DNA from 2 places in the Fictibacillus sp. KU28468 genome. Region 1 is predicted to be linked to the other one. Evidence: riboswitches for the same ligand, from Rfam matches in the RefSeq annotation. Region 1 holds a riboswitch; the other holds the start of a gene.
The links. A riboswitch is a leader RNA that binds a small molecule or an ion and turns the genes downstream of it on or off. The one in region 1 is predicted to bind S-adenosylmethionine.
Positions count from the first base shown of each region.

Region 2: it holds a riboswitch for S-adenosylmethionine, as region 1 does, so the genes downstream of both, metX (homoserine O-acetyltransferase MetX) here and OKX00_RS05845 (methionine ABC transporter ATP-binding protein) in region 1, are expected to answer to the same signal.

Region 1 is NZ_CP110666.1:1,156,667-1,160,158, reverse strand. It holds gene OKX00_RS05855 (MetQ/NlpA family ABC transporter substrate-binding protein) at 1-292, opposite strand, end outside; gene OKX00_RS05850 (methionine ABC transporter permease) at 323-988, opposite strand; gene OKX00_RS05845 (methionine ABC transporter ATP-binding protein) at 981-2,006, opposite strand; SAM riboswitch class I at 2,095-2,208, opposite strand; gene OKX00_RS05840 (hypothetical protein) at 2,331-2,633, opposite strand; gene OKX00_RS05835 (anti-sigma factor domain-containing protein) at 2,736-3,492, opposite strand, start outside.
Region 2 is NZ_CP110666.1:2,338,574-2,342,065, reverse strand. It holds gene OKX00_RS12080 (cell wall hydrolase) at 204-797, shown strand; gene OKX00_RS12075 (universal stress protein) at 839-1,327, opposite strand; SAM riboswitch class I at 1,492-1,600, shown strand; gene metX (homoserine O-acetyltransferase MetX) at 1,683-2,777, shown strand; gene OKX00_RS12065 (MDR family MFS transporter) at 2,807-3,492, opposite strand, start outside.

The DNA of each region.
Region 1 (3,492 bases):
TCATTTGTGATTTCAAATACGGAACGTGCTGAAAGTAGTTGGCATCAATTTCATTGTTTGCAAGTGCTTTATTAGGAAGTACATAATCCTGGAACGTTTTAATTTCAAGATCAATTCCTTTTTTCTTCATTAAAGGTTTAGCTGCTTCAAGAATTTCTGCATGCGGAACATTGGATGCTCCCACAACAATCTTATCATCAGCTAGTTTTTTGTCTTTCCCTCCGTTTGCACCACATGCAGCAAGGGCTGTTGTCAATGCAAGTAAAAGAACGAGTGTAATGATTTTTTTCATGTTGTTCCTCCTGGTTGTGTAATGTAGATTTTAACGTTTATCAAGACGGCGAGTTACATTATCCCCAATAAACTGAATGATAAACACAATGATTAGAATGATAACAGTAGCGACAAATGTAACATCATTTTGCGTACGCTGGAAACCTTCAAGGAACGCCAAATTCCCGAGCCCGCCTGCTCCGACTACCCCCGCCATTGCTGTATAACCGACAAGCGCGATTGAAGTTACCGTAATCCCGGAAACTAATGCAGGAAGGCTTTCAGGGATCAAAACTTTAAAAATAATTTGAGCGTTGCTCGATCCCATCGATTTTGCCGCTTCGATTACACCTTTATCAATCTCGCGAAGTGCTATCTCAACCATCCGGGCATAAAACGGTGCAGCTCCAATAATCAAAGCAGGCAATGCTGCATTGGCGCCAAGCATAGATCCTACTAACAAGAGCGTAAACGGAAGCAATAAAATGATCAGGATAATAAACGGAATGGAACGGAAGATATTTACGATCGCTGAAAAGACAAAATTTAAAAACCGATTCTCCCATAGGTTCCCTTTACCCGTTAAAAATAATGCTAATCCTAAAAGAAGACCTAAAATAAAAGTGGCAAGAACCGCAACAGCTGTCATGTACAGTGTTTGTCCGGTGGCACCCCACATTCCACTCCATTCCACATTCGGAAAAAGACTATTCATATGAGATCACCTCCACTTCTACTTTCTGCCCATTCATATAGGCTACCGCTTCCTGAATTTCGGTATCTGTTCCTTCCAGCTGGATGAACAACGTTCCATATGGCCCGTTTTGTGTTTGTGATACCTTACCCTGCAGGATATTCACCTGAACGTCAAATTTACGGATCACATCTGTAATAACGGGCTGTTCTGCACTTCCTCCAACAAAGGTAAGCTGTACAATTTGGCTCTGAGGTTTTTCAGATGCCAGCTGCTTGATCATGTCTGTCGTTTCTTCTGGCTCTGTTACTTGCTTAACAAAATCTTTTGTAATGGACTCTTTAGGATGTCTGAATACTTCCAAAACCGGCCCTTGTTCCACTATTTTACCGTCTTCCATAACAGCGACCCGATGGCAGATCTTACGGATGACATGCATCTCATGTGTGATAAGAACAATGGTCAAGCCGAGCTTTTGATTGATCTCAACTAATAAATTAAGGATGCTGTCTGTTGTTTTCGGATCAAGGGCTGAAGTCGCCTCATCACAGAGAAGAACTTTAGGGTTATTGGCCAGTGCACGTGCGATCCCGACTCTTTGCTTCTGTCCTCCACTCAATTGGGAAGGATACGATTCTCCGCGGCCCTCTAATCCAACAAGTTTAATCAGTTCATCCACCCGCTTCAGGCGCTCTGCTTTCGGCACACCTGCAATCTCAAGTGGAAATGCAATGTTTTCCCTTACTGTTCTGGACCAAAGCAGATTGAAATGCTGAAATATCATGCTGATTTCCTGCCGAGCTTTTCGAAGCTCGTTGTTACTAAGTTTGGAAAGATTTTTTCCCGCAACGTTAACATCTCCGCTCGTCGGTCTTTCCAGCATGTTCAGCATTCGGATCAGTGTACTTTTACCTGCACCACTGTATCCAATAATCCCGAAAATTTCTCCTTGATCTATAGAAAGATCGACATGGTCAACTGCGTTTACAGCTCCGTCTTTCGTCTGAAAAATCTTTTTTACTGCGTCTAATGTTATCAAGAGACCGGATACCTCACTTTCTGAAAAATAAAAAATGCCCTTCTGCCAGGTCATGAGCAGAAGGGCATAAAAATTTATATGCACCGTCATCTCATCTCCCAAAGCAGTTTGCTTTGCAGGATTTGGCACCTTTTCAAGCAGGAAGCTGCTTAACGGTTGCCGGGTTTCATAGGGCCAGTCCCTCCACCACTCGCGATAAGAACGAATTTGTTATTCGTTATTTAGTTAAAATTTCTTAACACGTTTCGAATTTTAACATCACCTTTATGGAGTGTCAATCCATAACTCCTGTTTTTTTAGATAGAAGGACCCGATTCTTTTGGCTTAGGACTCCAATTTGCATAAAAACAGAAGAGATTCTAACTTAAGCTGTTCCCTGTATGTTCCCGTAAAAGTTACTCTATTTATCCTGATTAAATCGCTCAGACGCTGCCGGCCTTCAAACACCTCATGCAAATCATCCATCCTGCCTGTAAGCATGGATATCCGTTCTGATCCGTTATACTTATTTACGAAGGAAAAACATAATCGTTCTCCGTCAGCCGTCACACCGGGAGTCTCCGTGCCTATCAGCGGCTGAAGGAAGGCCGTTTTTTGAACCTGTTCCTGCCAAAGAACCCAATCCATAAACATCCCCCTTTTAAAAACATGTATATCTTAATGTTCGGGAGATGGTTGGTGTCTTCCTTGATTTTTCCTTCGACAGTTTATTAAACGCAGTGTCGACTTTTAGCCAGCCTTTTTATGTATTTCTTTATTCATTTGTGGCTTTTTATGATTTTTCTGCAGTTCTTTTTTCCAGTACTTTTTTTCAGGCCGATGAACGGGAGAATTTTTCTGCTCTCTTTTTTCAAGCCTTTTCCCCTTATCCCATTTATGGTTTTCATGTTTATTCTTTTCATGAACATGCTGTTTCGGAGCAGTATTCAAATTAGTATTTTTCTTTGCTTGCTTGTTGTACATCGGCTGTTCGTGATGTTGCTTTGAAGAATGTGGTTTTACTTTTTTTGATTCATTTTTTTCTTTATCTTCAGCTTTACGGCCGCTTTTTCGATCTTCGTGCCTTTTGGTTTTTGGGACAGCACGTTTATTGTTTGGTTCTAGCTTGGGTTCAATCCTTTCTTTTTTGACTTCTTTTTTCGCATGTTCTTTTAGAGAAGAACTGCGCAGGGAACTCGTCTTAATCTTTATGGGTTCAAGATTTCTATGATTGCGAAGGATTTTTTCTGAATGGTTTTTTTTATAGCCGGATTCTTCTGGCTCTTCATGTACAGGTTTTATCTTTCTCTTTAGCTCGGTATAAGACATGTTCTTCACTTCATTAAGAGAAATGTTTTTATCTTTTCGTTTAGCATCCAAGTACATCATATATTTTCCAGATGAAACGCCATTCTTTTGGGCAACTTTCCGTTTATTTGTATTAATATTCTTTACCATGATGGCGGCTTTCGAATTATAGATGGATGCATTCCGTTTAATTGAAGAT
Region 2 (3,492 bases), 1.2 Mb from region 1:
GAATTAAATGGGGTTATCTATAGTATATTGGAGCCACTTATCGCTCATGTGCTCTGAAGGAAAATCGGTCAATGGTCACAAAAAATATCATATATCCGAAACATAACTCCTAGGGGCTTCGTTAGTTCGCAACAACAAAAGGGTGATCAGAAATCGTCCTTTTACTTTTGACGAAAACACAAAGATCCAGGAGGTATAAATTTATGTTTAAAAAGATTGGTTTAATTACGGGAATAACAGCCATTGGGCTATCTATAGCAGGAGGAACAAATGCAAGTGCACATACGGTAAAGGAAGGGGATACTCTTTGGAAGCTTGGTCAGTCTTATAACGTATCTTATGAAAGTATCAAAAAAGACAACAATTTAGACGGAAATATGATAAGACCTGGCCAGCAATTAAACATACCGGCAGTTAAAGGGGTAAGTGAACATCAAGTGAAAGCATCTTCAGAAGATAAAAGACTTCTCGCTTCTCTTGTCGAAGCCGAAGCAATGGGTGAAAGTTTTGAAGGTAAAGCTGCAGTTGCTGCTGTTGTCTTGAACCGAGTAAAGGCTGATAGCTTTCCGGATACGATCAAAGGGGTTATCTACGACAAAGGGCAGTTTCAGCCTGTCATGGAAAACAAACTGAAAAAGCCTTCACCTTCATCAGAAAAAGCTGTTGATAAAGCATTATCCGGTTATGACAATACGAATGGATCGCTGTTTTTCTATAATAAAACGACAGCGGTAAGCCGTTGGCTCGATACAAAGCCTGTCAATATAGTAATCGGCAACCATACATTCAGCAAGTAAATTAAAGCCTCAGGCCATAGAAAGAAAGGTCTGAGGCTTTATTATCGTTCACTTGAGCTCTTTATGCTAAGACCCGATGATTCGATTTTTTGGCTGTTCCGGGCAATGAGAACATCACAAGTGGCATGCCTAGTGATATATTGTGAAACACTGCCGATAAAAATGCGTTCCATAGCGTTTAACCCGGTTGCACCGCAGACAATTAAATCTGCTTCATGCATGGAAGCAAAAGAAAGGATTTCTGTTTTTGGAGTTCCGTAATTGGATAAGGTTTTAACATGTTTTAATCCATGTTTCCTTGCCATTTCATCATAATCTTCAAGAAGGGATTCACTGAAACTCTTATCACGGCTCAACTCGATGTTAACTGCACCTGCGTCTAATGGAGCAGTAGGGATTTTTTCCTCAGAAATATGAACAATTAGCAATTGCGCATGATATTCTTTCGTAATTTCTATAGCTCTGTAAAAGGCAACCTCCGAAGATTCCGATCCATCCACACCAACAAGGATTTTTTCGTAATAAGGCATAAAAATCACCCCTTTTTTGTAAACTTATATAAATTCATTCCCTATATATAAGAGAGGCAAACATAATCGTAACATTTGTACCCAACCTCCAAATTCCATTTGACAAACCTATAGGAGTAAGGTATTTTTGAACGTATTAAAGTATTTGAAAAATTCATAATTGACTCTTATCAAGAGTGGTGGAGGGACTGGCCCGATGATACCCGGCAACCTGCAGATTATTTCTGAACAGGTGCCAAATCCTGCAAGGCAGAAGGCTTTGAGAGATAAGAGAAGGTCAAGCCCAAGCGGATAATTGCACCTCTCTGAATCTTTTAGAGAGGTGTTTTTTGTTGAATAAATGGGGGGATATCTGTTGGCAAATACACAATTATCTGCTGTAAATGATACGGCAGCAATAGGAGAACTTACGTTAGAGTCTGGAAAAGAGCTGAAAGATGTCCATATCGCATACCAGCGAATCGGCGCAGCAAATGCACCTGCCATTTTCGTATGCCATGCGCTTACAGGTAATCATTATACGTTAAACAGTGAGATGGGAGAAGGCTGGTGGGCAGGTCTTTTGGGAAATGGGCAGTATATTGATTTGGAGAAATACCAGGTGATTACTTCAAATGTATTGGGAGGGTGTGACGGATCAACAGGACCACTCTCGGTCAATCCCGTTACTGGAAGTCCTTACGGAGCTGAATTTCCATTGATAACAATCAGAGACATGGTGCAGGCCCAAAAGAAACTTTTGGACGTACTCGGCTTGGGACGTCTAGAGGCAGTGATCGGCGGATCGTTAGGCGGCATGCAGGTATTAGAGTGGGGACTGATGTATCCTGATTTTATGGAGCGTCTGATCCCGATTGCCGTAACCCCTTTTCTAAGTGATTATGCGATAGGTTTCAATGCAGCGGGAAGAACGGCCATCCTAAGTGATCCCTTATGGAATAATGGACAGTACGGTAAAGAAAATACACCAAGGAAAGGGCTTGGCATTGCTCGGATGATCGGTATGCTCACTTATCGTTCGGGAGCATTGTTCAATCATCGATTTCAGCGAAAACAAACTGAGAATTGGGAAACCATTCATGAGAATGCAGCCTTTTCAGTTGAATCCTATCTTCAATACCAAGCGGATAAATTAGCGGACCGTTTTGATGCCAACAGTTACTTAACACTATTGAAAGCGATGGATACTCACGATATCGGCAGAGAAAGGGGAGGAGTAGTGGCTGCTTCCCAGAGCTATAAGGCTCAAATGCTTTGTGTTGGTTTCACTGGTGATTTGCTCTATCCTTCTGATTTAATGGAACAGTTTGTAAAAGATGTTCAAGCTGCAAATAAAAGAGCAAAATATCTTGAGGTATCCACCATGTTTGGGCATGATGGATTTCTGACAGAATTTGATAAGTGGGGGAACTTGCTCAAGGAATTTATGAGAGAAACAATAAAGACATGAGGATATCATCCTCATGTCTTTATTTATCACTATTCAACAGCTGGTTTTTCAATAACCGCCGTCTGATTAGAAGGCGTATGCTGTTCAGGGCGCTCCCGGCTAATTCTTCCGCCGCCGACGGATAAAGCGACCAAAATACCCGCTCCAATAAAAATCAAGCCTGTTAAAAATACAGTGGTAAAAGAATCACTCCATGCGGTCTGTATAGAATGAATAACGGTATCTTTAATTGTATCAGGCAATTTAAGAAGATCTGGATGGATTAAAATGCTGAACAATGCATCTGTTTTGTCTGCTAACTTTTGAAAGATCCCTTGAAGCATTGGGTTCGTTTGTCCACTCACTACATCTTTCATTTTTGTTTCTAAGGAATGGTTCATCACTACATTTAGAACAGTGATACCAATCGTACCGCCAATTGAACGGAAGAACGTTGATGCAGAAGTAACAGCTCCCAGTTTTGTTTTCGGAAATTCATTTTGAATCGCGATCATTAATGTCGGCATAACAAGACCCATTCCGAATCCCATTATAATCATATAAGCGTATGCTGTAATTTCATTGGAATCAACACCCATCGTGCTCATCAAGTAGAAGCCTACTGCTGTAATGATCATGCCCGCAGTCAATACGGTTCGATAAGGAACTTTCAATAAAAGTCTTCCACCAATAATACTCGCCAGGATGAGAGAAATCATCATCGGTGTCATGGTAG